Regions from separate parts of the Shewanella glacialimarina genome, predicted to be linked through region 1. Evidence: predicted binding sites of a transcription regulator. Region 1 holds the regulator's gene; each other region holds the start of a gene.
The links. Region 1 encodes ArgR, which controls arginine synthesis, uptake and breakdown. Its sites were predicted from a motif close to ANTGAATANNTATTCANT; they were not measured.
Positions count from the first base shown of each region.

Region 1 (11,182 bases):
GCAATGTTAGATTTGGCTCGCCCTATCTATCAAAAGACTGCTGCTTATGGTCACTTTGGCCGCAGCGAGTTCCCGTGGGAAGCAACTGATAAAGCTGAGATCTTACGTGCTGATGCAGGCTTCTAACTAAAGACTGATTAGCGTGAATTAAAAAACCGCCATTTAGGCGGTTTTTTATTGTCTGTAATTTTAAACTGACGAACCGTTAAAATTAGACGCAAAAAAAGCTGGGTTCAACAGTGATCAAAATGGGCACTTTCTACACACATAAAACCGATTTGCTGCATAGTCATTACCGGTAACGTGATTGCATTCACGACCACAATATTATTGCCTTGTGCATCAGTGGGATCAATTAAGATCAATCCCACTTCATATTGATTTATCTTGCCACAATCAATCCAGCAATAATCCATATCACGGCAGTTATCTGCACAGCCATTAACAATATCAACTTGATTATTGGTTAACCCTAACCACTTTACAGCATAACGCGGTGTTGATTGAACTGCGCCCTTGGTGATTAACATTATCTCAGCGGCTTGGTATTTATATTGATGTTGCGCTAACACAGCGACAACTAATTTGGCGTTATCAAACGCACTCAAGCGCAGCCCAAGATAAGGCGCAAACAAATCATCAAATTTTGACGGTATATTCAGCATTTTATCTCAATAAATAACTCTAACTAACAAGTAAAAATCGCGCTGTTGAAAACTAAAGAAATCGACAACTTGCATATCAGCATATTGAGTATGGGCTCTAAATGAACGGTTATTATCTTCAGCAATATAGGCAACTAAATACCTAACCTTACTGCTAACCGCATCAGCAATATGATTAACTAGATGAGTAAAAATACCCTGACCACGATATTTCTCAGCTATCCATATTGGTCCATATTGACAACTATTGGTTTGAGTAAGCGCTAATTTAACACCATCACGTTCAATATCTAATTGCGGCAGCTTTTGAATTATTTTTTGGTACAGTGCTTGCTTAGCAAAGAAGTCCCATTTAGCAGCAATAACGTAACCGACAATCTGCAGGTTATCTAGCGCCAACATAATCCAATGTTGATTGATTAATAAAGTCACTTGCGCAGCCGTTAAGGCGTGCCCTTGAAGACTGGGATCAAACTGGCCTAGCTCAGCATTAACATGGGTGCGTTCTAGCTCGACTAACTGCGAGACATCCGCGAGATTGGCTTTGCGATATAGAATCACTCTTTTTCCTGCGGCTTGTCAGATGGGGAATTTTCAGATTTAGGTGCTTCAACTTTAGTGCTTTCAACTGACGGGAGCTTAGCTGAAGCAGTATCTTGTTTTTTAGCCCATTCGATGACTAATGCCACAGGATAGGGCGTCATCATTGTTAAACCTAAGCCAATAAGGCTCGCCACCATCAACATTCCCTGAGCACGCTGGCTAGATTCAGTAAACACCAGTAAATAGCTGCCCGCAAATAACAGTAATGACCCTAAGTAATGAAGCCCTTTTAACCATTTAATCATATCGATTTCTCACTAATAGGCCGCTGACGTGTTATCACTTTGACACAGTATCAAGTAGAATAGCTTCAATTGAAGCAATCTAGGCAAATACAGTAAACATGATAAAGCATTTTTTAGGCGCCGCAGCAGTTATTTTTTCATTGAGCGCATGCCAAAGTTATTCCGATATTGATAACACCACAACACTTGTTGGCCAGTGGCATATTGAATCCGTGCTGTCAGAACCGACTATTGATTACAGTCCCGCAAAATTAGTTTTTTCTGATAATGGTCAGTTAACAGGCAACACTAGTTGCAATCCATTTATGGGCCAATACTCACTTAAAAACGATTTGCTGACGCTTTCACCCGCGGGTTCAACCCGCAAAGCTTGTATCGAAGCACTTATGGTACAAGAACAAAGAGTGATGCAAGCACTGCCTTTAGTTTATAGCGCCCAGCTTAATCAAAATAAGTTACTTTTAATCAATAAAAGCGGCCAAACCATTATGGTGCTAAGTAAATTAAGCAAATAATTTAACCTTCCCGGCTTGTGGCTAAGTAAACAATTTACTACACTTCGCACAATGCTTTAAATTGAATTTATATTCACACAAAATGGATTTTTCTTGACTCAAGATTCATTTTTATTCAAAATGTAGCGTTTTTTTGAATAACAACTATAAGAAGAAAATACAATATGCCAACCAATAAAAATCAGGATGATCTGGTCAGAACATTTAAAGCTATCTTAAAAGAAGAGCGCTTCGGCAGCCAAAGTGAAATAGTTAATGCGCTTCAAGCTGAAGGATTCGGCAACATTAACCAATCTAAAGTATCGCGGATGCTGAGCAAATTTGGCGCAGTGAGAACCCGTAACGCCAAACAAGAAATGGTTTATTGTTTACCTGCAGAATTAGGTGTGCCGACAGCTGGTAGTCCATTAAAAAACTTAGTACTTGATGTCGACCATAACCAAGCCATGATAGTGGTACGCACAAGCCCTGGTGCTGCGCAATTAATTGCACGACTATTGGACTCAATAGGAAAGCCGGAAGGTATTTTAGGCACCATTGCCGGTGACGATACTATCTTTATTAGCCCTTCAAGCATTAAAACAATTGATGATACGCTTGAAACGGTTAAGTCTCTGTTTAACTTCACTGAGTAACGGCTTAGTTATATCAAGAAGTAGCTGTTGGCTATCACTGAACCCCGAAATATCAGTGCTTACTATTAAATACCCAATAAAAAAGCAATGCTTTGGCATTGCTTTTTTATTGGGTATTTTTGTTAACAGCGACGGTTAATAATCATTATTAATGACAGCTGCTATTCATCTATCACAGACTTTAATCTTCTTCCCACTGGGTGAGAAAATCCAGTGAAGGTGCAAAAAAAGATGACCCGGTTAATGCTTTAGTAAACAGCATTAAATGGTCATGGTTACCATGCCCATCACCATAAATCATGCTACGTAGCATTTGCTCAAAATTATCAGGTGTCTTACAGCTAGAGATAAACATAAGTCCCTGCTCTTTAATTGAGCCGTATGGCATACTTTGACGTAAAATTTCCATAGTATTGCCATCAGCATCTTTTAAATTAACACGTTTGGTATGGCTGGTTAACGGCTTATCGGCAGATTCATATTCAATATCATCTTGTTTAGTCCGGCCGAAAATATCTTCTTGCTTCTTAACAGGCAAACGTTGCCACTTACTTAAATTGTGAGCAAATTTCTGTACATGGATATAGCTACCTGATTTAAATTCAGGATCTTCCTCTGCTACCAAAGCCACCTGTTGACGATGACGACCTTTAGGGTTTTCTGTACCATCAACAAAACCAGTTAAATCACGGTTATCCATAAAACGGAAACCGCGCTCCTCATCAATCAGCTCAACCAAGTCTTCAAACATTTGGTTAATTTCATTGGCTACCAGATGCAAAATATCGAAACGGTCACAACGAATATGAATAAATAAGTCATATTCGATAGCCGGCGCATCACGGTTACCCTCATTCATTGCAGGGAAAGGTTTTAACAGTGCGGGGCGGGCCTGTGGATAATATGTGTCCCAAAAATTAGCCCCAATGCCAACAAAGCCATTGAAGGCGCTATCAGCATATTGATCTGTTAGCTCATAGATATATTGCGCTACACTAGCAATTGAAGGACGCAATTTATCCTCAACGCCGTCGTTGGCATTAAACATCAAATAAATACTATGTAAATTACCTTCAGCACATATCCCTAATTGCTCGCGCGGCATAACCTGATTATCCATATTGAAACAAACCACCTAGATTGTTATTGGAAAGAGAGACTTAAACTGAACGACTTAATTCAGTGTTCAATCAATTGAAAATCTTATAATCATCATAAAATAATTTTTCAATAACACAAATCAAAAAATAACCAAGGGGTGCGTTGGTGCAAATAAATTAACTTTTTGCCCTGGCGATAACTGTAATATTTGGCTTTTGACTTCCAAACAATGCTCTTCAACTTTGACCCAATAATGACAAACCGTTCCTAAAAACCTTCTATCCACGATAGTGGCGACGCCATTATCATCAGCAACCAGTTCAACTTGTTGCGGTCTAAGTAATAAGTGTCCTTGGTAGTCAACAGGATAATTTATAGCCGCACTACTTTGCAATAAACCAATTGGTGATGATACTTGCTGACTATTTGTTACCTTTATTGGTAAATAATTTCCAGCACCTAAAAACTCAGCAACATAACGGTCTGTAGGGTAAGCATAAAGGTCTTCAGCCAAACCGTGTTGAATAATAGCGCCCTGCTTAAATAAAGCTAATTTGTCAGCAAATACAAATGCTTCATCTTTACTATGGGTGACAAATACAGCACTGACATTACGTTGCTTCAAAATGCTTCTTATTTCAAGCATCATCTCATTACGTACTTGAGCATCTATGTTAGAAAAAGGTTCATCAAGCAAGAGTAACTGGGGTTCATAGGCCAGCGCGCGTGCAATGGATACACGTTGTTGCTGCCCGCCTGACAACTCGTGGGGATAGCGTTGACCTAAGCCGGTTAACTTAACGAGTTCAAGCATTTCATCTAGCCTGGCTTGTCGCGCTGCTTTGTTAAGGCCTTTCACCCCAAATAGAATGTTATCGGCCACATTGAGGTGAGGAAATAAGGCATAATCTTGAAAAATCATCCCTACCCCGCGCTGTTCACTAGGAATAAATATTCCATCACCGGTAAGGGTATTGCCATTGATTTGAATTGTGCCCTGACTAATGGGCTGTAAGCCAGCAATAGCGCGAAGCAAGGTGGTTTTACCACAGCCACTAGGGCCAAGCAAAGCGACAATTTCGCCTTGTTGCAGGGTAAGATTGAGCCCGTTTAAAATCACCTGTCCTTGGTAATCACTGGAGACATTTTCGATGGTAAGAGTCGACATATTAGCGAGTATGCTCCAATGAACGGTTAAGATAAATCAACGGAATAAGTCCAACAAATACAATTACAATAGCTGCCAGAGCGCCATGCTCGAGCTTTTCATCAGACACAAATTGGAAAACATAGGTCGCTAGATTTTCAAAGCCAATTGGCCTTAATAATAGCGCTGCGGGCAACTCTTTCATACTTTCAATGAATACCAGTAGCGCACCAGCCAATAAGCCCTTGCGCAATAGTGGCAAATGAACACGCATTAGTAGCTGTTTAGGCTTTTGGCCCATAGTAATACTGGCCATATCTAACGATGGTGATATGCGCTTATAACTACTCTCAAGGCTACCAATTGCTATCGCTAAAAAACGCACCGTGAATGCAAATACAAGCGCAAAAACACTACCAGTAAAAAACAAACCAGGGCCGCGAGCGCCAAACCAGTCATAAATATCATTAACCGCAAAATCTAAATAGGTCAAAGGTACTAGCACACCAATCGCTAAAACTGTGCCAGGTAAGGCGTAACCAGTGCTACTTAAGCGTGAAGGTAGGGAGTCCGATTGCCTAGGACTCACTCGACGTACAAACATCAATATTAAAGCTAATAATAAACATATTAAGCTAACGAGTACCGCAATGTACAAACTATTCCAGCTATATTGCCAAAAACGATCATCCCAACTTTGGTCAAAATAATCGATGGCATAAGCGCTCAAAATTATAAACGGTAGTAAAAATGCAAATAATAATAGTGCACTACAGTATGCCCAAGCTGCAAAAGATTTAATCCCTGTCAGTCGATATCTATCATTGTCACTCAGCGCTGATTGCTTTTGAAATAACTCTTGCTTGCGCCGGGCAAATCGCTCAACGCCAACCATAGTAAAAATCACTAATAACATAATCGCTGACAATTTGGCTGCCGCGGTTAAACTGCCATAGCCCAGCCAAGTGTCATATACCGCCGTGGTTAATGTTGGTACAGCAAAATAGCTTACGGTGGCATAGTCGGCAGCGGTTTCCATTGCAACCAGTGCCACACCAACCGCCAACGCTGGACGTGACATAGGTAAAGCTACTCGCCAAAAGCTGCGCCAAGGGCTAGACCCCATAATGCGCGATGCATGTAATAAACTAGAAGACTGCTCCATAAAAGCGGTACGAGCCAATAAATAGATATAAGGGAACAGCACTAACGATAACATGATCGCTGCACCACCTAGGCTACGAATAGCAGGAAAATAATAATCGTGTGGAGAACTCCACTGAAACAAATCTCTTAGGACACGTTGTACAGGACCTGCATAGTCCAGCATATCAGTATAAACATAGGCGACTATATAGGCTGGCATAGCCAAAGGTAATAGCAATAACCATTGAAAATATCGACGCCCAGGAAACTCACAACGGGCAACAAACCATGCTGCAGGGACGGCAATGACTAACGAGCCAATACCCACCAGCAGCATAAGCAATAAGCTATTAGCAATATAGGTTGGAAGTACGGTATCAAACAGGTGCTTAAAAACGGCTTCATCGGGAAATGTGGCTTGCACTATTAATGCAATAAGCGGCAGTGTGATCACCGCCGCTATTAAGTAACCAGTAAGCGACCAGCTTCTGGATAAACCTAAAATCATAACAACTATCCAGTTAAATCAATACGGTGCAATCCTCGACACCGTATTGAGTGACAATGCAAAAACTGGCGTAATATCAATATTGATATTAAAGGTCGAATTTTACTTCATCAAGTAGCTTCACTGCCGCTTGATGATTTTCAGCCAATTTATAAATAGGAAGTGAATCTGCTTTGAAGTCGCCCCATGATGCCACAAGTTTTGACGGCTTCACATCAGCTTTAACCGGATATTCCATGTTAACGTCCGCATAGGCTTGCTGAGCAACATTAGAGGTTAAAAACTCCATTAATTTTATTGCATTATCTTTGCTTGGCGCAAACTTAGCTAGCGCCATACCAGAGACGTTAATGTGTGCACCTCTGTTAGCCTGATTAGGGAAGTTTATCTCAACGGCTTCAGCCCAGCTTTTTTGATTCTCATCCATCATCATATTGCCATAGTAATAACTATTACCAATAGCAACATCACACATTCCCTCTTTAACCGCTAACACTTGGTCGCGATCATTACCCTGGGGTTTGCGCGCTAGGTTAGCTTTGACGCCTGAAAGCCAGGTTTTAGTTTCTGCTTCGCCATGATGCGCGATCATAGAGGCCACTAAAGCTACATTGTATGGGTGCTTACCACTACGAGTACAAATTTTACCTTTGTATTCCGGTTTAGCTAGGTCTTCATAATCGATATCAATCTTGCCGGTGCGCTCTTTTGAAGAATACACATTACGTACGCGCATAGTTAGTGCATACCAATCATTCGTAGGTGAACGATAAACCTCAGGAATATTGCTATTAATCACATCATTGTTAACTGGAGAGACAAGATCTTTTTCAACTAATTCCATTAAACGAGAAAAGTCAGAGGTTAATACAACATCAACTGGAGACAAACGGCCTTCACGTTCAATTCGTTCTGCAATTCCATCTTTAGCGAATACAACATTGACCTTAATACCAGTATTTTGAGTAAACTGCTCTAGGATAGGTTCAACCAAAAATGCTTGTCGATATGAATATACAGTTAACGCCTCATCCGCCATTGCAGAACTGGCTAAACATGCTAAACCTAAAATCGCAGTGCCTTGTACCATTTTCATTTTCACATTCTCCTTGGTTGATTTAAACTGCCAAAAGCAACTAACAATGATAATAGTTATCAATCGCGACAAGGGTAAATGATCAGCGCAAAAGGAGCAAGCGCATTTTATTAAATTTGTATTGATGTTGACTTAGATCTCGCTCAGTACTGCAAGCATATAACACTGTGGCTGATTACCAGTACTTCTCTACTGTTATTTGCCCAGGAGCCCTTCTTAGGTTTTTAGTTAACCCTAATTCTAATAGTGCGGTTTGTGCATCAGAAATCATCCCAGGATTACCACAAATCATCACTTGAGAGTCTTCTGCATTAATCGTTAATGACGCTTTTTGTTGTAACAGACCATTATTAATCGCATCGGGAATGCGACACATTAACGCATCTTCGTAGGATTCACGGGTAACAATAGGAATAAAGTGAAATTGTTGAGAATATTTTGCTTGCAGCTGCTTAATAGATTCTAAATACGCTAAGTCCGACGCTAAGCGTACACCATAGACCAAAACAACTTTTTCAAATCGCTGCCAAGGTTCGTCAGTTAACAACATTGAAATAAAGGGACCAACAGCGGTGCCAGTAGAAATCAACCACAAATGCTTACCTTGCAGTGCGCCATGGGGAATTTCATCTAGAGTCATGAATCCGGTCGCCTTAGGCGTCACTTCAATTGTGTCACCGGGGTTAAGTGATTGCAGATCGGGTGACAATTGACCATTTTCAACAGCTACAGCTAATATTTCGACATAATCGCTGCCTGGTGGGTTAACCACTGAATAAGCCCGAGCAATACGTTTTTCATCTCGGATTTGGCTTAACTTAATAAACTGCCCTGCGATATAAGGTTCAACAGGCGCTTTAATCTTTAAGGAAAAAAGCTTTTCATTCCAATCAATTCGCTCAATTACTTCACCAGTTACCCACATAACACACCCTTATTCTTTCGCGTCTTTAGTAGAAGGTAACATGTCTAACTTAAACTTAGCTAATCCACTTTGAATATGCTCATAGGTACTATCCACACCAGCGACAATATCGCCTTGAAGCACTTTCAAACCTGACAATATTGCTTTGGCTTGTCCAAAGCCGTCATCTATCGCCTTAGATATCTTATCCATAAAGCTATTAAGTTGAGTCTCGAAATCACCGTCGGGGTTTTGTTGCTGATATAAACCAAAAAAACCTGTGGCAAATTGTACTATTCGATCTGCTGTGGCTGTTGGCGAGTAATCAACTTCAACCTCCATTGATTTGGAGGGTTTATTTTCACCCAAGACTAAATCAAGCTCAGCATCTATGGCATCAATGGCACTGCGATATAACAATGCCAGTGATTGATCTCCGGAAGATAACGTCACTTTCTCCTGTGCCGCCAGAATTTGCCCATTCATTAATCGCTTAGTAATTTGACTAACAGACATATTGGCTTGCTTATCCGCTGACTGCACACCCTGATTACTGACGTTATCAACAGCCTGTTTATCTTTCTCTGTATTTTTTGACAATGATGTAAACTGGGTCATATTTCTATTGGGTTTAATTTCCATGAAGCCTGCTCCATTTTTGAAATCTATATCTCTTTATCGACGAGTAAAAATTAACCTAAAGTGATATTTGTAAAAATACCCCTTAGACTCAACATTAGCATCAGATACTTTGATTAACGGCATCGATTACTGCATCAAATGAATATTGTTAAGCTTTAGACTATTCATTTAGTTGCATTGATTAGTCATAAATCCGTTACTTCAGCTAGATTGATCTTATTCTTGATACTCAGTATAAGTTTCAATGGTAGTAGGTAATCTTCAACTATATTGACTAATCAATCTTTTGAGATACATTTAACTCGCTTCATTTAAGGATAATACATGCAATTGCAACCATGGATTTTATGGGGGATAGATCTGTTCGCAGGCCTGTTTTTAATTTTATTTTGGGCCGCGATCATTGGTGTGATGTATATGTACATCGCTGATAAGTTACAAACAAAACAAGCAATTAGACACAACTACCCTGTTCTTGGTCGATTTCGTTATTTATTTGAAAAGCAAGGTGAGTTTTTTAGACAATACTTTTTTGCTAACGACCGCGAAGAGTTACCTTTTAATCGCGCTGAACGCAGTTGGGTATATCGAGCAGCAAAAAACGTAGAGCGCACCATTGCTTTTGGCTCATCTCAGCCCTTAGACAAGCAGGGCAGTATTTTATTTCTCAACTCTGCATTTCCTATCAGTGATCACATTCATGTTGCACCTGCCACAGTAACGGTTGGCGAGCAATGTGATACTCCCTACACCACAGACAAAATTTGCCATATTTCAGCCATGAGCTTTGGTGCATTATCAAGACCTGCGATAACGGCATTGTCCCACGGTGCAGCAAAAGCAGGCTGCTGGTTAAATACTGGCGAAGGGGGATTAAGCCCACATCATCTTAAAGGTAATTGCGACTTAGTATTTCAAATTGGCACTGCAAAATATGGTGTACGTAATGCAGAAGGCCATCTTGATGATGAAAAACTGAAACAAATCGCAGCTCGCCCACAAGTTAAAATGTTTGAAATTAAACTCAGTCAAGGTGCTAAACCAGGTAAAGGCGGCATACTTCCAGGCCTAAAAGTCACTGAAGAAATAGCTAATATTAGGGGGATTCCCATTGGAGAGGACTCTATCAGCCCTAATGGCCATATTGAAATTACCTGTGTAGCAGATATTTTAGACATGGTTGACCAAGTGAGAATAGCAACGGGTAAACCAACTGGTATTAAAGCGGTTATCGGTGATATCACCTGGATTGAAGATATGTGCGATGAAATAGCCCTAAGGGGGTTTGAGCATGCACCAGACTTTTTCACCTTAGACAGCGCAGATGGTGGAACAGGTGCCGCCCCTCAGGCACTTATGGACAATGTTGGCTTACCACTGCGAGAAAGCCTACCAAGACTAGTCGACTTGCTTATTCAAAAAGGGTTACGTCAACGGATAAAAATTATTGCTACCGGGAAATTAGTCATGCCATCCTATGTTGCGTGGGCACTCGCTACAGGTGCAGATTTTATCGCATCAGCCAGAGGTAACATGTTTGCGTTGGGTTGTATTCAATCACTGCAATGCAATAAAGATACTTGTCCAACAGGTATCACTACCCACGATAAGCGATTACAGCGAGGACTCGATCCCAAAGATAAATCGACTCGTGTGGCCAACTACAATCATTTCTTACATTATGATTTAACAATGATAGCTCACTCCTGCGGTGTTAACGATGCGAGACAATTGACGCGAAAACATGCACACATTGTAATTTCTAGTGGCGTTTCCGTTTCTCTAGATAAACATTATAAGCATCTGATTAATTAAGCTATTCGAATACAGTCCCAAAGTATTACTTTAAAGCTTTTTGATTATCAGTTAGACTATAAGGTGATGCATAGATCACATTACAGAGGTAAAGTGTAAGATGCATCACCTATAGTGACTAGCTGATAGCGACTACCAGATAGTGACTAAAAGTCGATAA
Region 1 covers NZ_CP041216.1:3,577,528-3,588,709, forward strand. Annotated here, with positions in the region: gene metK (methionine adenosyltransferase) at 1-126, shown strand, start outside; gene FJ709_RS15635 (hypothetical protein) at 234-665, opposite strand; gene FJ709_RS15640 (GNAT family N-acetyltransferase) at 672-1,226, opposite strand; gene FJ709_RS15645 (hypothetical protein) at 1,223-1,513, opposite strand; gene FJ709_RS15650 (META domain-containing protein) at 1,612-2,028, shown strand; gene argR (transcriptional regulator ArgR) at 2,193-2,663, shown strand; gene FJ709_RS15660 (Dyp-type peroxidase) at 2,845-3,783, opposite strand; gene FJ709_RS15665 (ABC transporter ATP-binding protein) at 3,904-4,932, opposite strand; gene FJ709_RS15670 (ABC transporter permease) at 4,934-6,565, opposite strand; gene FJ709_RS15675 (Fe(3+) ABC transporter substrate-binding protein) at 6,654-7,661, opposite strand; gene FJ709_RS15680 (ferredoxin--NADP reductase) at 7,837-8,586, opposite strand; gene FJ709_RS15685 (DUF5610 domain-containing protein) at 8,596-9,207, opposite strand; gene FJ709_RS15690 (FMN-binding glutamate synthase family protein) at 9,532-11,022, shown strand.

Region 2 (11,182 bases), 660 kb from region 1:
ACAACAGCCTAATAACATTAAGTAAGGCAAATATAAGGTAGCTGCAGTCGCTCCGTCAAACAGCAATAGCGGCGCTAGCGACCCACCTAACATGGCGACGATAGCAACAACTTTAGTTTCCAGTTTATTTGACAGCCCGTAACCTAGTAAGGTGTTAGCGAGTAACAAACCTAAGCTAATACTGTTTGGAACCAATTGAAAATAAGGACCTAAATAATACAGACAAAGATAATTAAGGATTAAGCCTAGCCCGACAATTGCGGAGGAGTACTCGCGCATTCCTGGACGCTTCATATGAATAAATATGCCGCCGAGAATGACTGCATTGGAAGTGGCTAAGCCCAGTAAAGCTTTACCCAAATCAGACAGCCAATGATTAATGGAAAACTGCAGTAAATAGCCAAATCCGAGTGTGAGGGTAATAATGCCAGCCAGTGTCATTAAGAAAACTGGGCCTAAGCCTTTGGCTTGGTAATCTTGATAAAACTGTCGCGCTTTACTGCTGACCTCAGAAAATGGTGACAGCGCTTGTGAAGATAGCTCAAATAACCCATTAGTAAGTTGTTCAAGTAATGCTGACAACGAACCTTTTGATGCGGGTAATTGGTGAGTAATATTACCATGAATATCAAGATGAACTTGCGTGACGGTCACATCTTCAGGGCTTAGGGTGTCTATGGCTAATTGAGCGATATCGGGCTGAGTGATTAATTCTAGTGATGCCTGATCATCATCAGCCGAGGCGTTAACTTGGCTCGACAGCAAGTCGAGCTTCTCGCCGAAAGCGGCTAAATGATCTGCTAGCAGAGTTTGATTGTTAGTTTGTAGTTGTTTAAGTGTTTCGAGCTCATCTTTCAGCTGGTTGACGTCATCCATTAACGACATGATCAGTATCCTTTATATACAATGCGCAGTTATCGTATTTTTATTTTAAAGTCTGTGCAATAGATGCCTGAAACAAAAAACAAAAAACAAAAAACAAAAAAGCGCCTATTGGCGCTTTTATTTAATCATACTTTTTCGGGCTTAAAACTTAACTACCAATTTGCCTTTTTGAACGGCGAGCTCTTTGGTCATTTTGGCCATTAACGCTTGATTTGAATCATTCATATCAAGGGTGTAAACCGGCTGACTTTCTAGAAATCCACGTAAGAAGCTCATTACCTGTGGGGTAATGGCTGTCAGTGCTTGCTCTAAATCGGCCGGATCTGCACTGACATTAACTAAATCCAAATTGCGTAAATAGATACTTTTAGTTTCGCTGTTATACCAAGGCTGTGCTTCAAACGTTGTTTTAAGCTTAGCACTAATTGGCATTAAAGGATTACGAATACGCACAAGAGTCGTTGCCGTTAATCCCATAGTATTAGGTTTATCACCTAAGCTGACTTGCATGTCGTTAAGCACCAAATTAATACCAATAATTTGGTTACCTTGCTTTACCTCAAAATGCATTTCTTTATTAAGGTAATTTTCTATCTCATTTTCAGTAATGCTGTACTGACTGGCACAACCTGTCAGTACTAGCAAGGAACTGATAAAAATCAGCTTTAGTGTTTTCATTAACCTGTGTTTCTCATGCCTGCGGCAACGCCCGCGATAGTAAGCATTAGCGCCAGTTGTACGTGCTTAGAAGGCTCAGCTTCTTTACGTGTACGGGCTAATAGCTCGGTTTGTAGGAAGTTTAATGGATCAATGTAAGGATTGCGAAGTTTAACTGATTCACGATTCCAGGGAGTATGCGACATTAACTGATCTGACTCAGTTAATGACAATACGGTATCAATACCCAGTTGTAAGCGTTGACGTAACTTCTCGCCTAAATGATGTAATTCAGGCTTCACTAAACACTTTTCATAATAGCGGGCTAAGTTAGGCTCAGCTTTCATGTAAACCATTTCTAGCATAGAAATACGTGTTTCAAAAAATGGCCACTCTGCTTCCATTTCGCGCAATAATGATAGTTCATCACGTTCGATGGCGGCATTTAGCGCTTCACCAGCACCTAACCATGCCGGTAGCATTAAGCGGTTCTGTGACCAAGCAAAAATCCAAGGAATAGCACGTAAACTCTCAATACCGCCATCGACTTTGCGCTTAGCAGGACGGCTGCCTAAGGGTAATTTACCCAGTTCAACTTCAGGTGTCGCCGCGCGAAAGTAAGGCACAAAATCTTTTTCTTCACGCACTATACCGCGATAATGCAGCACTGATTCTTCGGCAATGCGCTGCATACAATCGCGCCATGCTTTTTTCGGCTCAGGTGGCGGTAATAAAGTCGCTTCCATTACCGCAGAGGTATAAAGCGCTAAACTTTGTACCGCTAATTTTGGCAAACCAAATTTAAAGCGGATCATCTCACCTTGCTCAGTTACACGGATACGGCCATCTACTGAACCCGGTGGTTGAGATAGAATGGCTTTGTGAGCAGGCCCACCTCCTCGTCCGATAGAACCACCACGGCCATGGAACAACATCAGTTTGACGTTGGCTTTATTGCAGACTTCGACTAACTGTTCCTGTGCGCGATACTGCGCCCAAGCTGCAGCCATAACACCGGCGTCTTTAGCTGAGTCAGAATAACCAATCATGACTTCTTGCATGCCTTTGGTGTATCCACGATACCAATCGATATTCAATAAAGACTCAATACAGCTAGCGGCATTGGTTAAATCTTCTAAGGTTTCAAATAATGGCACTACGCGCATCGGGTGGCTGCAACCGGTTTCTTTTAATAACAATAAAACGGTCAACACATCTGACGGCTTACCCGCCATCGAAATAACATATGATCCCAAAGATTCTTTAGGCTGTTTGGCAATCAGTTCACAGGTTTTGATGACTTCGGCAACATCTTCGCTTGGCTGCCAATTCGCTGGAATTAATGGGCGGCGATTAGTGAGCTCGCGCAGCAAGAATGCTTGTTTTTCATTTTCATCCCAGTGGTTGTAATCACCCAAGCCCAAATAACGGGTCAGCTCGGCAATCACATCGCTGTGGCGAGTCGAATCTTGACGAATATCCAGGCGCAGCATATGAATACCAAAGCTGGCTAGACGACGTAAGATATCGAGCAGTAACCCATTGGCAATCAGTTTCATGCCACTGTCACATAAACTATTATAAAGCAGTTCTAATGGCGCTTGCAGATCCGCTTGTTGCCAAATCAGTTCACTGGTATCAACATCAGGAAAGCGACCTTCAAGTCGAATATTCAAATAATCAATGGTTTTACGCAGTTTACAACGTAATTGGCGTAACACATCACGGTACGGCTCATTGCTATTGTTAGTGAGTTCAAGCAGTTCAGGTGTAGCCTGCTCCATAGATAACTCGCCAACCAATGCCACAATATCTTTCAAATACAGACGCGCTGCAGCATGACGATTTCTGTCTAATACTTCCTGGGTGACTTTGTGGGTCACAAATGGGTTGCCATCGCGATCACCGCCCATCCAGCTAGAAAAACGAACCGGGGCGATGTTAATCGGTAATTCTTTACCGGTTCGCTGTTCGACTTGATCATTTAATTGACGTAGAAAGTCAGGAATAGCCTGCCATAGAGAGGTTTCAATTGTGCTTAGGCCCCATCGAGCCTCATCTACAGGTGTTGGGCGTTCACTGCGAATTTCATTAGTATGCCAAATTTGGGCAATCAATTGACGTAAACGTAAGTTGTTTTGGTTGCGCTCACGGTCTGACAGTTGGCTGTTTTCTTGATCTGTTAAACAATCGACAACCGCAGCATATTTTTGGATCAAAGTACGACGAGATATTTCAGTTGGATGCGCGGTTAACACTAAATCAATTTCTAATTGCTTTAAGCAATTAATCACATCATTTTCATCTAAGTCTGTGTTAAGAATACGCCCAAGCAGTTGCTCTACTGGGTCTGGCACACAGACTAACTCATCGCAATTACGGCTAATGGTGTGGTATTGCTCGGCGATGTTAGCTAGGTTCAAAAATTGATTAAATGCTTTGGCAAACGGCACTAATTCTTCATCTGGCAATGAGGTCAGCAATGCTAACATTTGCTCGCGAGAGGATTCATCGCCTTTACGTGCCTGTTTAGCAAGAATTCGAATTTGTTCTACTTTTTCAAGAAATGCATCGCCGAGGTGGCTTTGCATCGTTTCACCTAAAATTTGGCCTAAATGTCCCACATTCGATCTCAGTGAGGCATACATATCTGCCACTTGCTCTGCCATACATACTCCAAAGTAAACTAGGTTAAACTTGCACTACTTACTATCACAATAACCATCGTACAGTATTCGGTCAATACACAAACACCGCGTTTGGTAATTTTATTTCGTTAAAAAATTTCAACAAAAGCGGTTTTAAGGCTTTTTTGGTTAAAAATTACTTAATACATGCGTGATAAATCATCTTTTTGATCAATTCTACTGTCGGTGTGAGATATTCTAAGCCAATAAACTCATCGGGTTGGTGGGCTTGATTAATACTCCCAGGTCCTAAAACTAAGGTTTGGCAGCCTAACTTATTAATGTAAGGCGCTTCGGTTGAGTAGTTAACTACCTCAGCTTCATGGCCTGACAATTCAGCAACCAGTTTTGTCCATGGGTTGTCTGCTTTGCCCGCAAATGATTCAGCGCCAGGATATAAGGTACTCACGCTAATACTGCCTGGATATTCTTTACTAATGTCACTTAAATAATTCAGCACCATGAGTTCAAGATCGGTCAATTCCATTCCTGGTAAAGGACGAATATCTAAGTGTAAATCACAACAACCACAAATGCGGTTAGCTGCATCACCACCGTGAATATGGCCAAAGTTCATTGTAGGGTAGGGAACGGTAAAGGCATCTTCGCGATAGTTTTCACTTAAATGCTGTTTAAGTTTCAATAACTGCCCCATGACTTTATGCATTACTTCAATGGCGTTTAATCCGCGGGCTGGGTCAGATGAATGACCGCTGCGACCAATGACTCGAATACCTTGAGCTAAATGCCCTTTATGCATATAAACAGGTTTTAAGCTGGTGGGCTCACCGATCACCGCATAATCAGGTGCAATGACCTTTGAGTCGGCAAATGCTTTGGCACCACTCATAGTGGTTTCTTCATCGGCACTGGCAAAAATAGTCAGTGGGCGTTTAAAGTCTGCTAGAGGCATGTCTTTTAACGCTTCAAGTACCAAGGCAAAAAAGCCTTTCATGTCACAGGTACCTAGGCCGTACCAACGATTATCTTTTTCAATTAACTCAAATGGGCTTTGACTCCAGCGTCCTTGATCAAAAGGCACTGTATCTGTGTGGCCAGCTAATAGTAAACCGCCTTCCCCTTGGCCAATACGAGCAATAAGGTTTTGCTTATTGCGTGAATCTTCAACCGTTGGGGTTTCGCAGCTAAAGCCTAACTCGCTGAACCAATCTTGTAACAAGGCAATAACTGCATGGTTACTCATATCTTGCTCCGGCTCAAGCGCGCTGATAGATGGAGTGCCAATTAGCTGTGTAAAAGCACTTTTTAGGTCAGGGAGTGTACTCATTAGTTGTCCTATGTCGGAAATTATTAAAATACTTATTCAATAATATTGCATAAAAATTATTGTGTGCTAGTCTAGCAAACAGATGACTAAGGCACTACAACTAGAATGTAAGAAATGAAAATAAATATGTGTAACTTTGCTGTTAAATCCAATATACCAATAATCAATAAGAACTTCCTGCGACGATAGTTCTAGATTAGACGTCCCCCGTCTAAATGTACTATGCTAACACTTCCATTTATAACAAAAAAAGACAACAACATAATGAAAAACATCGCAATTATTGGTGCCAGTGGTTACACAGGAGCACAAATTACGTCTTTGATAAATGCTGACGCTAATTTATCTGTTCAGGGGTTGTATGTCTCTGAAGGTAGCCTAGATAAAGGGCGTAAACTTGCTGATCTTTATCCAACTTATAGTCATATGCCTTATGTGCTATCTCCATTAACCGACGAAGCTAAAGCAACCATTATTGCTGAAGCGGATGGCGTAGTTTTGGCAACAGAGCATTCAATTAGTTTGGAATTAGCGGCAGAATTTTATAAAAAAGGCTTAGCAGTATTTGATTTAAGTGGTGCTTATCGTTTTGCTGATGTCGCTCAATACCCTAAGTGGTATGGCTTTGAACATACTCACCCAGACGTACTTGCTGATGCGGTATATGGATTAGCTGAATGGAATAGCGAGCAAATTAAGCAAACTAAAATGATTGCCGTGCCTGGTTGTTATCCAACGGCATCATTAACAGCACTAAAACCTTTGAAGCCTTTGCTTACTGCCGCTTATCCAGTGATTAATGCGGTAAGTGGTGTCACAGGAGCGGGACGTAAAGCGCATTTACATACCAGTTTTTGTGAAGTCAGCCTGACACCTTATGGCGTATTAGGTCACAGGCATCAGCCTGAAATTGCCACGCAATTAGGCCAAGAAGTGATATTTACACCGCATTTAGGTAATTTCAAGCGTGGTATTTTGGCCACAATTACTGTGCAGTTAAAGCCAGGTACAACAGAAGCTGATGTTGCTAAAGCCTATAGCGTTTATGACAGCTCACCCATTGTGACGGTTAAGCATAATCAATTTCCTAAAGTGGACGATGTGGTATTGACACCAAACTGTCATTTAGGTTGGAAATACGACGAAAACAGCGGCTATCTAGTGGTTGCCAGCGCGATTGACAACCTAATGAAAGGTGCTGCAAGCCAAGGTTTACAGTGCATCAAGATCCACTTTGGCGTTTAATCACTACATAAAACAAGGATAACAAAAATGATAACTAATTCTGTTTTAGTACTTAAAGTGGGTGGCGCATTACTGCAAACCGAAACCGGTATGGCTAATTTAATGTCGGCGATTAAAGACATGACTGCCGCAGGGCAGAAAATTGTTTTAGTTCACGGTGGCGGTTGCTTAGTTGATGAGCAATTAACGGCTAATGGTAAAGAGATTATTAAACTTGACGGTTTACGCGTTACCCCAGCCGATCAAATTGGCATTGTGGTGGGTGCATTAGCGGGTACATCGAACAAAATCTTACAAGCTGCAGCCGCCAAAGCTGGCGTAGTTAGTGTAGGCATGAGTTTAGGTGATGGCCAGGTTGTTAAGGCTAATATTAAAGATGAGCGTTTAGGGCTGGTTGGGGAAGTGACCCCAAATGATCCTAGCTACTTAAACTTCATTTTACAGCAGGGCTGGCTGCCAATTTGTAGTTCAATCGCCATTTCAGATGCCGGCCAGATGCTCAATGTTAATGCAGACCAGGCAGCAACCGCATTGGCCAAATTAGTTAACGGGACTTTAGTGCTGTTATCTGATGTGTCAGGCGTGTGGGATGCGAACAAGCAAGTGATTAAAAGTTTAAATAAAAGCCAAATTGATACCCTAATCGCTGAAGGCGTGATTGAAAAAGGCATGAAAGTCAAAGTTGAAGCCGCGTTAGAAGTGGCTCAATGGATGGGCAAGCCGGTTTTAGTTGCTTCTTGGCAAGATACTGAACAGTTAAAAACATTAGCACAAGGTGGGTCCATTGGGACCCAAATACAGCCTTAATGGAGTAGTTTATGAAGCACCTGTTGTCGATAAAAGAGTTATCTCAAACTCAGTTACTGGATATTTTAGCTTTAGCTAAAAAAATGAAAGCTAACCCAGCTGAGTACCGTCGTGCGTTAGATGGAAAAAGCGTTGTGATGTTATTTGAAAAGCCATCACTGCGTACCCGAGTAAGCTTCGATATTGGCATCAACAAGTTAGGAGGTCATTGTTTGTACCTTGACCAGCAAAACGGTGCTTTAGGTGAACGAGAGTCAGTGGCTGATTTTGCCACTAATATTTCATGCTGGGCTGATGCCATTGTTGCAAGAACATACCTGCATAGCACAATAGAGAAATTAGCTAAGTACGGTAGTGTACCGGTTATTAATGCGTTATCTGATTTATATCACCCATGCCAGGCATTGGCAGACTTTTTATCATTATCAGAAAAGTTTGATGATGTTAGTCAGGCGAGATTAGCCTATGTAGGGGATGGCAATAATGTCACCCACTCATTGATATATGGTGCAGCTATTTTAGGCTTAACCATGACAGTGATTTGCCCTGAAGGGTATTTTCCTGATGCATTGGTGGTTACCGAGGCACAAGCTTTAGCAGCACAAAATGGTGGTAAGCTGACATTATCTACTGATATCAATCAGATTGAAGGCCATGACGCCATTTATACCGACACCTGGATTTCAATGGGTGATGAAACCTCTTTAGCTGAAATTAAAGAGCGCTTTAGCCCATACCAAGTTAATGCAGCATTAATGACTAAAGCGGGTGCAAAATATTTTATGCATTGTTTGCCTGCTCACCGTGGTGTTGAGGTAACTGATGAAGTTATCGATGGCAAAGGTTCATTAATTTTAGATCAAGCGGAAAACCGTATGCATGCTCAAAATGCAGTATTGGTCACCTTATTAAGTTAGTCTGATGATTAAGTCAGTAATGCCATTGGCGTTATTCATATATCAAAATATACGTAATCGATTGTAGGAAAATAAACATGTCTAGTGCAGTGAAAAAAACCGGCGTTAAAAAAGTCGTCCTCGCTTATTCAGGCGGGTTAGATACCTCAGCCATCATCCCATGGTTAAAAGAAACCTATGATGATTGTGAAATCGTGGCCTTTTGTGCCGACGTAGGTCAAGGCGAAGAGGAATTAGTGGGCTTACACGAAAAGGCCATCGCTTCAGGGGCATCAGAATGCTACATCGTTGACCTGAAAGAAGAATTTGTTGCTGATTATATTTACCCAACTATTGCTACCGGCGCGATTTATGAAGGCACTTACTTGTTAGGTACTTCAATGGCGCGTCCAATTATTGCCAAAGCACAGGTTGAAATTGCCCGTAAAGTCGGCGCAGACGCCGTATGTCATGGTTGTACCGGTAAAGGTAATGACCAGGTACGTTTTGAAGGCTGTTTTGCTGCCCTAGCACCGGATTTAAAAGTGATCGCCCCTTGGCGTGAATGGGAAATGCGTAGCCGTGAAGACTTGCTTGCCTACTTAGCTGAGCGTGATATTAAAACCAGTGCATCGGCGACTAAAATTTATAGCCGTGATGCTAACGCATGGCATATTTCCCACGAAGGCGGTGAGTTAGAAGACCCATGGAACGAGCCATCAAAAGGTGTGTGGACCTTAACCGTAGCGCCTGAAGATGCGCCGAATGAGCCAGAATATGTAACCCTGGCGGTTAAACACGGTCGAATCACCCATGTAAACGATGAAGCATTATCGCCGTATGCCGCATTAATGAAGTTAAACGACATTGCCGGTAAACATGGCGTAGGGCGTATCGACATTACTGAAAACCGTTTAGTCGGCATGAAGTCCCGTGGTTGTTATGAAACACCCGGCGGCACTGTGATGTTTGCAGGTCTTCGTGCCATTGAAGAATTAGTGCTAGATAAAACTAGCCGTACTTGGCGTGAGCAGATCGCTGCCCAAATGTCGCATTTAGTCTATGACGGTCGTTGGTTTACGCCATTATGTAAGTCACTTATTGCCGCATCTGAGTCGCTAGCTGAATCAGTAAATGGTGATGTGGTGATCAAGCTTTACAAAGGCCAAGCTACACCAGTTAAAAAACGCTCACCAAACAGCTTGTATTCAGAAGCTTTTGCTACCTTTGGTGAAGATGAAGTGTATGACCAAAAGCATGCAGAAGGCTTTATTCGTTTATATTCATTAGCTAGCCGTATTCGCGCGCTAAATACGAAATAAACCTTAAGCAATCTAAAAAGGGCGCTGTAAAGCGCCCTTCTTGTAATCACTTTTCTTCTTACAAAATAGTGAATAAAAGAGTGCTTAAAGAGTGATTACCAGAAGACAATATTGATCTAATCGACTTAATTGAATAGCAAAAAAGAGGATACCGAGATGGCGTTATGGGGCGGAAGATTTCAAGGCGAAACCAGTGCACTTTTCAAATTATTTAATGACTCATTGCCAGTGGATTACCGCTTATTTGAACAAGATGTTGTCGGCTCTATCGCCTGGGCGGACGCCATTGCGAGCGTAGGTATTATTACAGCCAAAGAATGTAGTGATTTAAAAGCGGCATTAAATGAATTGCTTCTTGAAGTGGGTAATGATCCCCAAGCGATTATCAGCAACGGCGCCGAAGATATTCACAGCTTTGTTGAACAAAAGCTGATTGCCAAAGTGGGTGACTTAGGTAAAAAACTCCATACTGGCCGTTCACGTAACGACCAGGTTGCTACCGATTTAAAACTGTGGTGTAAAAAAGAAGGTGCAGCACTGCTGGCTCGTTTAGGTACATTACATGCGGAGTTAATTGCCTTAGCAGAACGTGAAGTTGACGCCGTTATGCCAGGTTACACCCATTTACAGCGTGCACAGCCAGTAACATTTGGCCATTGGGCGTTAGCTTATGTTGAAATGTATGAGCGTGACATTAGTCGCCTACAAGATGCATTGGGGCGTGCCGATTCATGTCCATTAGGTTCTGGTGCACTTGCTGGCACAGCCTACCCGATAGATCGCCATGCGTTAGCGTCAGCGTTAAACTTTGCTCGCCCAACACTGAATAGCTTAGACAGTGTGTCAGATCGCGATCACGTGGTTGAATTGTGTAGCGCAGCATCAATCAGCATGATGCATTTAAGCCGTATGGCCGAAGACTTAATTTTCTTCAACTCTGGCGAAGCCAATTTTATCTCGCTAGCCGATGAAGTCACTTCTGGTTCATCATTGATGCCGCAAAAGAAAAACCCGGATGCGTTAGAGCTTATTCGGGGTAAAACCGGCCGTGTATATGGCAGTTTAATGGGTATTTTAACCACAATGAAAGCCTTGCCATTGGCATACAATAAAGACATGCAAGAAGACAAAGAAGGCTTGTTTGATGTGGTCGACAGTTGGGCAATTTGTTTAGACATGGCCGCATTAGTGTTGTCGGGCTTAAAAGTGAATCGCCCGCAAGCACTAGTGGCAGCTCAGCAAGGTTATGCTAACGCGACAGAATTAGCAGACTACCTTGTCGCCAAAGGCATGCCGTTCCGTGAAGCGCACCATGTGGTTGGTGAAGTAGTGGTATTTGCTATTGGTCAGCAAAAGCCGATTGAAGCGTTAAGCGTGGCTGAGTTACAAAAATTT
Region 2 covers NZ_CP041216.1:4,238,216-4,249,397, reverse strand. Annotated here, with positions in the region: gene FJ709_RS18570 (DUF2339 domain-containing protein) at 1-885, opposite strand, end outside; gene FJ709_RS18565 (DUF1439 domain-containing protein) at 1,027-1,563, opposite strand; gene ppc (phosphoenolpyruvate carboxylase) at 1,563-4,211, opposite strand; gene argE (acetylornithine deacetylase) at 4,366-5,517, opposite strand; gene argC (N-acetyl-gamma-glutamyl-phosphate reductase) at 5,782-6,762, shown strand; gene argB (acetylglutamate kinase) at 6,790-7,569, shown strand; gene FJ709_RS18540 (ornithine carbamoyltransferase) at 7,581-8,486, shown strand; gene FJ709_RS18535 (argininosuccinate synthase) at 8,564-9,787, shown strand; gene argH (argininosuccinate lyase) at 9,944-11,182, shown strand, end outside.
Region 2: the regulator ArgR is predicted to act here: its motif matches at 5,541-5,558, upstream of argC (N-acetyl-gamma-glutamyl-phosphate reductase).

Region 3 (11,182 bases), 290 kb from region 1:
TGATGCTGTGGTGCCATTAAAGACCACTTGGTCTTGCACATTAGTAATAGCCGCTTTATTTTTTAAACTGCGGATCACCACGGCTAATTGCGCCGCTAATGTCATTAAAAAGGCTTCTTCACCCTCGCTAAACTGGCGAGGATTGGGTTGCTGAACCACAATGACACCTACCACCATTTTTTGATAAATGATCGGCACAGCAAGAAAAGCGCGATACTCTTCTTCTTCAACTTCAGGGAATAATTTAAAACGCGGGTGAATTCTTGCATCAGCTAAATTAACCGCTTCTTCGCGTTCAGCAGCTAATCCGACTAACCCTTCTGTTAATGGCATTCGAACATGGCCAACAGCAGATTGATGCAGTCCTTCTGTAGCAGAAAGCACCAGCTGCTGTTGCTCAAGAAGATAAATAGAACAACACTGAGTGGCCATAGCATGCTTAGTTTGCACAACCAATAGCGATAATGCCGCTGTTAATGTGTTAGCAGCGGCAACGGCCTGTGTAATATCCCTAAGTGTATTTAACACTTTATTTATCCTTTAATGATGGCCCTTAATTTCGGTTGCGGCCTCTTCGCCTATTGTGATGAATCTCTCTGGTTTGCAAAGCTAGCGTGATTATTGCAAATTCCTTCATCACTTTCCGGTATACGTCTCGCTTAAAAGACACCACTTGCCTAACAGGATACCAATAACTCACCCAGCGCCAATCATCAAATTCAGGATGGCCAGAAGAATTTAAGTTAATGGTATTGTCATGACCTTTTAATTGTAGCAAAAACCATTTCTGTTTTTGTCCGATACACACAGGTTTACTATCTTGTCGAATTAGCCGCTTTGGTAAACGATAACGTAACCAAGAGCGAGAAGTTGTCAAAATTTGAACATGTTCAGGTAATAAACCCACTTCTTCATATAATTCGCGATACATGGCTTGTTCGGCTGTTTCGCCTTCATCAAGCCCACCCTGTGGAAATTGCCAAGAATGCTGACCAAATCGTCGCGCCCACATAACTTGACCAGACTGATTACAGATAATGATGCCCACATTTGCGCGAAAGCCGTCGCTATCAATCACATGGACTCCAATTTCACAAAATTTTCATTGATGTGATTGTTTCACAAAGCTTGCTTATCAGCAAACCTCTATTTTCAGCATTCTGTGGGATAATTATATCTTTTAAGCATTCTTATCAACAGTCAACTACACCAAACATACCCGTTATCCACAAAATCTGTGGATATGTCTGTTTGAAACTTCCGTAAACTTAAGTATTTGATTAAAAAACTACTCATTACAAAGTACTATCAAACTTAGAGTTAAACACATAAATACTTTAAAAACAGTCATATAAAAAGCAATACTGAATTTTTAGCATTGAACAAATAAAGATAGAGCGCTTTTTGACCAGTAATAAAGTTATCCCGCAACATCAAGGTTGCACTAAAACTTATTCACAAATGACAACTGAAATTTTGAAATAAAATGCCTTTTATGGCCATAAAAGTCATTGACTCACACTTTTACTTCGGTTAAAGACGACAACTTTAGCATGTTATGCAACAAATCTGTGGATAACTATGTGGGAAAGACTAGGGATAAAAGCGTGTAACTTTTTTAAAGTCATTTTATTCCATAAATTAAAATGCGTTAAATGGCTTTATTTCATCAACTTAAAGAACTCTCTGGCGGATAAATAACATCACCCCAAATAAGCGACTATTATTTAACCAATCCGTTATTATTCCCCAAAAGCCTGCAATAACATCACTATATTCTCCAGACTGACTTCACCAAACTGTTGAAGGGTATTTTTCATTTGCTTAACACAAACGGTTGCACTAGAGGCTAATATTGATAACCTACTGCCATCACTCAACATCATCAGCTTAAATTTCATGCCAAAACCATCACCACAAAGCCTGACAGAACTGATGCAGCGCGCCCATGACATGGCGGGCGTATCTCTAGCCGACATTGCATTCGAAAATGGTATTACCGTGCCTCAAGACTTAAAAAGGGATAAAGGTTGGGTAGGACAATTAATAGAAATGGAACTTGGTGCCATGGCCGGTTCAAAACCTGAACCTGACTTTATCCACTTAGGGGTGGAACTGAAAACCATTCCAATTGATCATAAAGGTAAGCCACTGGAAACCACCTATGTCACTGTTGCACCACTGACTGATATGCATGGTCTCACTTGGGAGCAAAGCGTGGTGTTTCACAAGCTTCAATCTGTCCTTTGGGTTCCTATCGAAGGAGAACGTCATATTCCAGTAGGGCAAAGACGGGTTGGTACTCCGCTACTTTGGTCGCCATCAGCAATAGAAATGGCCTTACTAAAGCAAGATTGGGAAGAAATCATGGAAAAAATTGCTCTGGGAAAAGTAGACAAAATTACTGCTCGCCATGGTGAAGTGTTGCAATTACGACCTAAGGCAGCAAACAGTCAAACATTAACGGAAAGTATTGGCCCAGATGGGGCTATTCAATTATCCAATCCACGAGGATTTTATTTGAAAATCCCCTTCACCCAGCAAATCCTTAAGAATGCATTTCTGTAAAGCGTACCTATTAGTTTGAATAAACCTTATTAAATGGTTATTAAGATAAAAAGAACCTTTTCTGAACTTCTATTGATCTAAATCACAATTACCACTAACACAAATAGGGGTTTTTCGTTAAACTGCCGCTCTATTTAATGCTCATCTCGGATCTGATTTTTACTCTTGAAAGCCAAAAAGCAACTTAAAAAACTCATCTTCGCCATTTTAGCTTGGTGCTTTGCCATGGCTGCCTTCGTGTTCTTCCGATATGCACAAACGCCTGAATTACCGCAATGGGCTATTGGTAATGGTGATCTTGCGACTCTAGCGATCTTTATGGGCTGTGTTTTTGGATGCTTACATTGGATGTCAAATCTGATTGCCGACTTCAGTGCAATTAGTCGTTTACCTTATATTTTCTCGGTTATTTTTAAGGGATTATTTCTATTATTAGGTGCAACCACTATTGCCTATATCACCCAATACTTGAACATGTGGGCTATTGAAAATCATATGGTCACCTTAAGACAAATGCTCACCGCACATGTTCTTTATAGCCCTTCTTTTCAAGCATTAGTGATTTATTTGGTCGTTGTTAGGGTTGGGTTAGCCTTTATAGAACAAATGGCCTTACTGGTTGGTCCTAGGGTGTTATTGAATATTGGTCTTGGTAAATATCACAAACCCCGCTATGAACAACGCCTATTTCTATTTCTTGATATGGCTTCGTCGACCTCACATGCTGAATCATTGGGAGACTATCGATTCTCACGCTTGATCCAGGATAGTTTTAGTTTATTAGCTGATACTGTGATCAAAAATGATGCAGAAATCTACCGATACATGGGAGATGCTGTGCTTATTTACTGGCCACTTGAAGAAGGCATAAAGGAAGATCGTTGTTTAAATATCTACTTTGAATTTTGTAGTGAACTGCAATGGCAAAGAAAGTATTTTGAGGAACAATATGGTTTTGTGCCTAAATTCAAAGCTGCAGCCCATTGCGGTCAAGTCGTCGCTGCGGTTGTCGGCGTACACAAACAAGAGATTAGTTTCTTTAGTGATGTGTTAAACACACTGGCTAGACTGCAAGATCAATGTAACCCATTAGGACAAAGAATGCTGCTGTCAGGAGACGTTGCTCACCGCTTAGAGCAACAGGACAGCCTCTATCAACTTAAAGATTTAGGTTTAGTCCCACTCAAAGGCAAACAACACCCTATTGAAGTCTATGCAGTCAGTACCAAACAAAAATCTATATGACTTTAGCTGTGCACAAAGTTATAGTAAATGGCTGCATAACCTATAACAGCATAGCCAACGGATATTTACATCACCTATGCACATCACCGCATTCATTAACAAATTAAGATTTGTTCATCGCTTGAGGCATTAATTTTTGCTGCATTGCCAAACCTAGGGTTCTAAAGGTACTTATCCGACTGGTTGTTTGACGCCATACTAAACCAATTTCACGATATGGGGCTTCACCAGGTGGGTCAATCACTTTAAGTTCGGTGTCATTTAAGATCCCCGCATCAATTGCCATTTGAGGTAAAAAGGTAGTCCCCAGCTTACTGTCCACCATCTGCACTAGAGTATGAAGGCTAGTCGCAGCGAAAGGATTGATTTTTGCACTATTACCTAACTGACATGCGGTAATAGCATGACCCGTAATACAGTGTTCAGCTTGCAGTAAAAAAATACTTTCATCAGGCATCAATTGATAATCAATTGGCTGCACCACATCATATGAGAGCTCTCGATGCATCACCATTTTAAATGGATCGATACCCACTTTCATACTATGAAATCCACTCGTATCCACTGGTAATGCTAGAATCAATAAATCCAATTCTCCCTTGGCTAGCGCGTCTAATAAACGCTCTGTGGTATCTTCTTTCAATAATAATGACAGCTGTGGATAGTCTTTTTGACAGAGTTTAACAACTCTGCTCAACAGAAATGGCGCAATGGTCGGAATACAGCCTAAGCGTATTTCCCCTGTCATCGGGGCGCCTTGGTTTTTAACCAATTCAACCAGATCATCTACGTCGGTCAGAATATTGCGAGCTCGCTCAACGACTTCTTCACCAATAGCGGTGAACATAAAAGATTTGTGATCACGTTCAATCAATTGATAACCAAGCTGTTCTTCTAAGTTCTGAATACCACTAGAGAGTGTCGACTGACTGACAAAACACATTTTAGCTGCACGATTAAAATTTTGCTCTTGATGTAAGTTAGTCAGGTAATAAAGATTTTTTAAACTCGGAAGACTTTTCATATAATCGATTATATCAAAGGATAGTAATTTGAATAATGAATTAACAACGGCAGAAAAACAAGATGAACATGATAAACTTGGTCACAAAATTTAAAAAAATATAAAAAAAAACCCCTAAAATAAGGGGTATTTATATCAGTAACATTACACAAAAAAACTGGAATACGATTATGCTTTAGCTTGTAAAAATAACTTAAGTTGCTGTAAATCACTTTCAGCATGCTCAACTATTTCAGCTAACCACGTTTTGTGTTCATCTGCCCACTTAGCTTCTTCGCCATGCTGTAGCAGCTGAGCAAACTGTTGAATACGCTTTAAACCAACAGAACCTGCAGCACCTTTAAACTTATGCGCTTCAGAACATAAGGCCTCTTTATCACCGTCATCGTTAGCTTTAATCAAACAACCAAGATACTCAGGCATCAATTGTTCGAACAACACAACACTTTTCAATAATGTACCAGCACCGATTGCACTGATGTATTGCTCAAGCGTGTTCAAATCCAAAATTGCATCTAACGGCGTTACGGACATTTAGGGCACCTCTAATTAATTTAAAATTCTAAGTCTAAGCCTATAAAATTAGCTTTATAATACCCCGTCTTTGCCCCTATGCAAGCTTTGCTAGTTGTAAGCCTCTCAAACCTGTCAGCTACAACACTCTGATAACAATTAAATAAACAACCTTATCCCATGCTTAAAAAAACATCTTAACAATTCGCACCATAATCTAGGTTTTAGATGAAGAAAATAGAACAACACACCAGCAGCTAAACAAACATAATAAAGCCTGACAAAAGCATTCACGCCTTTATTCCTACGTTATACGGTCCATTTTATCTCATTAACTAGCGGCATTAACTCGACCTTCAAATAACATCGCGCTAAGCATCTAATTAAGCTATTTTAGACACAAAACAGCTCGAGGTATTAAAGTAAATCAAACGGTTGTTTTAGACTTGAATCAAAGAAAACCAACTCAACCACTGATAACATCGAGGTTATATTGCCTTTGGGTTAATGTTTTAAACATAAACAGTATATTTTAAATTACTAAAAGTGAATATTTAGTCACAACAGAGTCCAAGAACCATTTCAACTGTGTTTGAAATAAAATTCACTATTTTTATTTCAAAAACAATTCAAGGCGATTGTTACCAAAAAGTTACCAAATATAGAGTGGCATTCTAAAATTCTTTTTATTCATAAGGTTATACAGAAAACAACACAGTTTACGTTAACGTAAACCTGATGCAATATTACAGTTATTTAGTAATAAAATTTCACAACCATGCAATAATTGCGTTTGACCTTTGTACAAACTCAGTTTAATTTGAGAGGTTCGGGTGCATATCTATGGAATTTCTTCACATTTACCCCGAGTCGTATATAGTTAGAGGTTTTAGGGGGTTTTTGTATGAGCTTATATCATCCCAGTTTCGAACGGGACAATTGCGGGTTTGGATTGATTGCACAAATGGATGGCGATGCCAGCCATAGAATCGTGCGCACTGCAATTCATGGACTCGATCGCATGAAACACCGTGGTGGTATTGCAGCCGATGGACGCACAGGTGATGGCTGTGGTCTATTAATGCAAATGCCAACCGAATTTTTTGAAGCAATAGCAGCTGAAAATGACTGGCACTTAAGCCGTAAGTTTGCTGTGGGCATGTTTTTTCTAAGTCAAGATCAGCAAAAAGCTGACGAAGCTAAGTTTATTTTAGAAAAAGAATTGCAACGAGAAACATTAAGTGTTGCCGGCTGGCGTAAAGTGCCTGTTAATCCAGATGTACTGGGCGAAATTGGCCGCAACAGTTTGCCGCAAATTTACCAGGTGCTAATAAATGCACCTGTAGGTTGGCGTGAAAAAGACTTAGAACGCCGCTTGTACATGGCGCGTCGTCGTCTTGAACAACAAATTACCAATGACGATGATTTTTATGTTGCCAGTTTATCGGGTCAAGTCATTGTCTACAAAGGCTTGATGATGCCTGCTGATTTACCGTCATTTTATAGCGATCTTGCCGACATCAGATTAAAAAGCGCGATTTGTTTATTCCACCAGCGCTTTTCAACTAACACCTCACCTAAGTGGCCTTTAGCACAGCCGTTTCGTTATTTAGCCCACAATGGTGAAATTAATACCATTACCGGTAACCGCCAATGGGCCCGTGCACGTGCTTATAAGTTTAATTCACCTTTGCTGCCTGATTTACAACAAGCGGCTCCCTTTGTGAATGAAACCGGTTCTGATTCATCCTCTTTAGATAACATGCTAGAAATGTTGTTATCTGGCGGAATGGATTTATACCGCGCAATGCGTTTGCTTATTCCACCAGCGTGGCAGTCAAATCCAGAAATGGATGATGAATTAAAAGCATTTTATGACTTTAACTCTATGCACATGGAGCCATGGGATGGCCCTGCGGGTATCGTAATGACCAATGGTCGTTATGCGGCTTGTGCAGTTGACCGTAATGGCCTGCGCCCTTCTCGTTACGTCATCACTAAAGACCGTATTCTTACCTTAGCCTCTGAAGTGGGTATTTGGGATTATGCTGCTGATGAAGTGATTGAAAAAGGCCGTGTAGGCCCAGGTGAATTGCTGGTGCTTGATACTTTAAATGGCCGTTTGCATCAGTCATTTGAAATTGATAACGATTTAAAACGTCGCCACCCATACAAAGAATGGATGGCTAAAAACAGTCAAACTCTGATACCTGCTGAAAGCATCGACCCATCAAAACAAGGCTCAAGCCGTTTTGATGCCAAAACCTTATTGCAATATCAAAAGCAATTTGGTTTTACCCGTGAAGAACTTGAACAAGTGATATGGGTATTAGCCAGCAAAGGCGAAGAAGCTATCGGTTCAATGGGTGATGATACTCCCATGGCTGTGTTGTCGAAAAAGTCACGATCATTGTATGATTATTTCCGTCAAAAGTTTGCCCAGGTCACTAACCCACCGATTGATCCATTGCGTGAAAAACACGTTATGTCGCTCGCCACTTGTGTCGGACGTGAACAAAATTTATTCAGCGAAACCACAGGTAATGCTTACCGTGTGATGTTTAACTCGCCCATTTTATTGTTTAGCGATTTTAATCAACTATTGGGATTAGACAGTACTAACTATCGTGCCAATACCGTTGATTTAAACTACGATGCCCATGAAACGCTCAAACAAGCTATTCATCGTATTACCGATGAAGCTGAGCGTTTTGCACGCAGTGGCACCACCTTGTTGATTTTATCTGATCGCGCTGTCGATAAAAACGCCCAGGTGATCCCTGCAGCAATGGCTGTTGGCGCAGTACAGACCCGTTTAGTCGACAAAAGTTTACGTTGTGACACCAACATTATTGTTGAAACGGCGTCAACACGTGATCCGCATCATTTTGCAGTATTAATTGGTTTTGGTGCCACGGCAATTTATCCATACCTAGCCTATGAATCCATTGCGGCGATGGCTAAAAAACACGCCATTGAAGATGTGACATCCTTAATGCTTAACTTCCGTTATGGCATTGAAAAGGGCCTGCGTAAGATAATGTCAAAAATGGGCATCAGTACTGTGGGCTCTTATCGTTGTAGCCAACAATTTGAAGCCGTCGGTTTAGCCAGTGATGTCATCGAATTATGCTTTAAAGGCGTGATCAGTCGTATTGAAGGGGCAAGTTTTAGCCATATTGCTGATGATCAAAAAGTACTTCATACCGCGGCATACCGTGCGCATGTCCCCTTGCCACAAGGTGGTTTACTTAAGTACGTCGAGGGTGGCGAATACCACAGCTTCAACCCTGATGTGGTAAACAGCTTACAGGCATCTTTAAAAAATAAAGATTATCCAGCATACAAACAATTTGCCAGATTAGTAGATGAACGTCCAATTGCGACTCTTCGTGATTTGATTGGCGTGAAAGGCTCACTAGCCGCAATTGAGTTAGACAAAGTAGAAGATGCAAGTCATTTATTTAGCCGCTTTGATAGCGCGGCTATGAGTATCGGTGCGCTAAGCCCTGAAGCTCATGAAGCGCTTGCTGTGGCAATGAACCGTTTAGGCGGTCGCTCTAACTCTGGTGAAGGTGGTGAAGATGCGCGTCGCTTTAACACTGAACGTAACTCTGCCATTAAGCAAGTTGCCTCTGGTCGGTTTGGTGTCACCGCGCATTATCTGGTTAACGCAGATGTATTGCAAATCAAGGTTGCTCAAGGGGCAAAACCGGGTGAAGGCGGTCAATTACCGGGCCATAAAGTCAGTGTTGAAATTGCCGGATTACGCCATGCTCGTCCTGGTGTCACACTTATTTCCCCACCACCACACCATGATATCTACTCAATTGAAGATTTAGCCCAGCTGATTTTTGATTTAAAACAAATTAACCCTACCGCTTTGGTCTCAGTAAAGTTAGTTTCTGAGCCTGGTGTTGGCACAATTGCAACCGGTGTGGCTAAAGCCTATGCCGATATGATCACCATTTCAGGCTATGACGGCGGCACAGGCGCAAGCCCGATAACATCAGTGAAGTATGCCGGTTCTCCATGGGAATTAGGCCTAGCTGAGGTTCAACAGTCGTTAGTTGAAAATGGCCTACGCCATAAAATTCGCTTACAAGTTGATGGCGGCCTAAAAACCGGTACCGATGTCATTAAAGCTGCGCTTTTAGGTGCTGAAAGTTTCGGTTTTGGTACCGTGCCGATGATCGCATTAGGCTGTAAATACCTGCGTATTTGTCATCTTAATAACTGTGCCACAGGCATAGCAACTCAGGACAAGAACTTACGTGATAACCATTATCATGGGTTACCTGAACGTGTGATGACTTACTTTGAATTTGTTGCCGAAGAAGTACGAGAGTGGATGGCCGCATTGGGTGTCAGTCAATTTGAAGACTTAGTGGGTCGTAGCGAATGGTTATATGCCCTTGAAGGCCAGACAGCTAAACAGCAAGGTCTAGATTTATCACCCATTCTGTATAAACCTGTCGTGCCAAGCACTTCATCACTCACGTGGAAAGAAATTAATCCGCCGCTAGATATTGGTCAACTTAACCAGACTCTGCTAACTGATTGTAAAAAGGCCGTTGATGAAGGTGATAACTATGCCTATCAATATGCCATCAATAACACCGACCGCTCTGTGGGTGCCGCACTGTCGGGTTACATTGCCAAGTTACATGGTGTAGCGGGCACTAAAGAGCCAATATCATTGGCATTTAGTGGCAGCGCAGGTCAAAGCTTTGGGGTATGGAATAGCCCAGGGTTAAACTTGAAACTGTGTGGCGATGCCAATGATTACGTTGGTAAAGGTATGTCGGGTGGCAAGATTGTTATTCACCCGCCGATAGGTAGTCCGTTCCAAAGTGAACGAAGTGCCATTATTGGCAACACCTGTTTATATGGTGCAACTGGCGGTAAATTATTTGCCGCAGGCCAAGCGGGCGAGCGATTTGCAGTACGTAACTCTGGCGCCATTGCGGTTATAGAAGGCTTAGGTGATAACGGCTGTGAATATATGACCGGCGGTATTGTTGTCGTATTGGGTAAAACAGGGGTGAACTTCGGCGCTGGTATGACTGGTGGCTTTGCTTATGTATTTGATCAATTCGGCCGCTTCAACCGCCGTGTCAATACTGAGTTAGTCGATACCTTGAAAGTTGAATCAACCATTCATCGCCAGCACTTAAGAGGCTTAATCGAAACTCATGTTGCCGAAACAGGCAGTGAGCATGCCCATTTGATTTTAAGTGATTTTGACAATTGGATAGACTGCTTTGTCATGGTTAAACCTAAAAATGTTGCCGTTGCTGATCTATTAAAAATCGAGCAAAAAAGCCCTGAATTAGCTGTTAAGGCGGGATAATAAAAATGAGTAATGATTTTCAATTTATCGAAGTGGGTCGTATTGACCCTACCAAGCACGCGGCAGAAAAACGTGCGACTCAGTTTATTGAGATTTATCAGCCGTTCACCCAGCCAGAAGTCAGTGCTCAAGCCGATCGCTGCTTAGACTGTGGTAACCCATATTGTGAATGGAAATGCCCGCTGCATAACTACATCCCTAACTGGCTTGAGCTAGCCAAACAAGGTCGCATAATGGAAGCGGCGGATTTGGTGCACGAAACCAACACGCTACCTGAAGTTTGTGGCCGAGTGTGTCCACAGGACCGCTTATGTGAAGGAGCATGTACCTTAAATGATGACTTTGGTGCAGTCACCATAGGCAGCGTAGAAAAATACATTACCGATACCGCGATAGCCCAAGGCTGGCGTCCAGACTTATCCAATGTAACCCCGCGTAAAGAGCGCGTGGCTATTATTGGAGCCGGCCCTGCTGGTCTT
Region 3 covers NZ_CP041216.1:3,288,801-3,299,982, forward strand. Annotated here, with positions in the region: gene ptsP (phosphoenolpyruvate--protein phosphotransferase) at 1-528, opposite strand, end outside; gene rppH (RNA pyrophosphohydrolase) at 554-1,078, opposite strand; gene FJ709_RS14435 (hypothetical protein) at 1,743-1,901, opposite strand; gene mutH (DNA mismatch repair endonuclease MutH) at 1,900-2,568, shown strand; gene FJ709_RS14445 (adenylate/guanylate cyclase domain-containing protein) at 2,794-3,813, shown strand; gene oxyR (hydrogen peroxide-inducible genes transcriptional activator OxyR) at 3,917-4,837, opposite strand; gene FJ709_RS14455 (Hpt domain-containing protein) at 5,006-5,371, opposite strand; gene gltB (glutamate synthase large subunit) at 6,255-10,703, shown strand; gene FJ709_RS14465 (FAD-dependent oxidoreductase) at 10,709-11,182, shown strand, end outside.
Region 3: the regulator ArgR is predicted to act here: its motif matches at 6,183-6,200, upstream of gltB (glutamate synthase large subunit).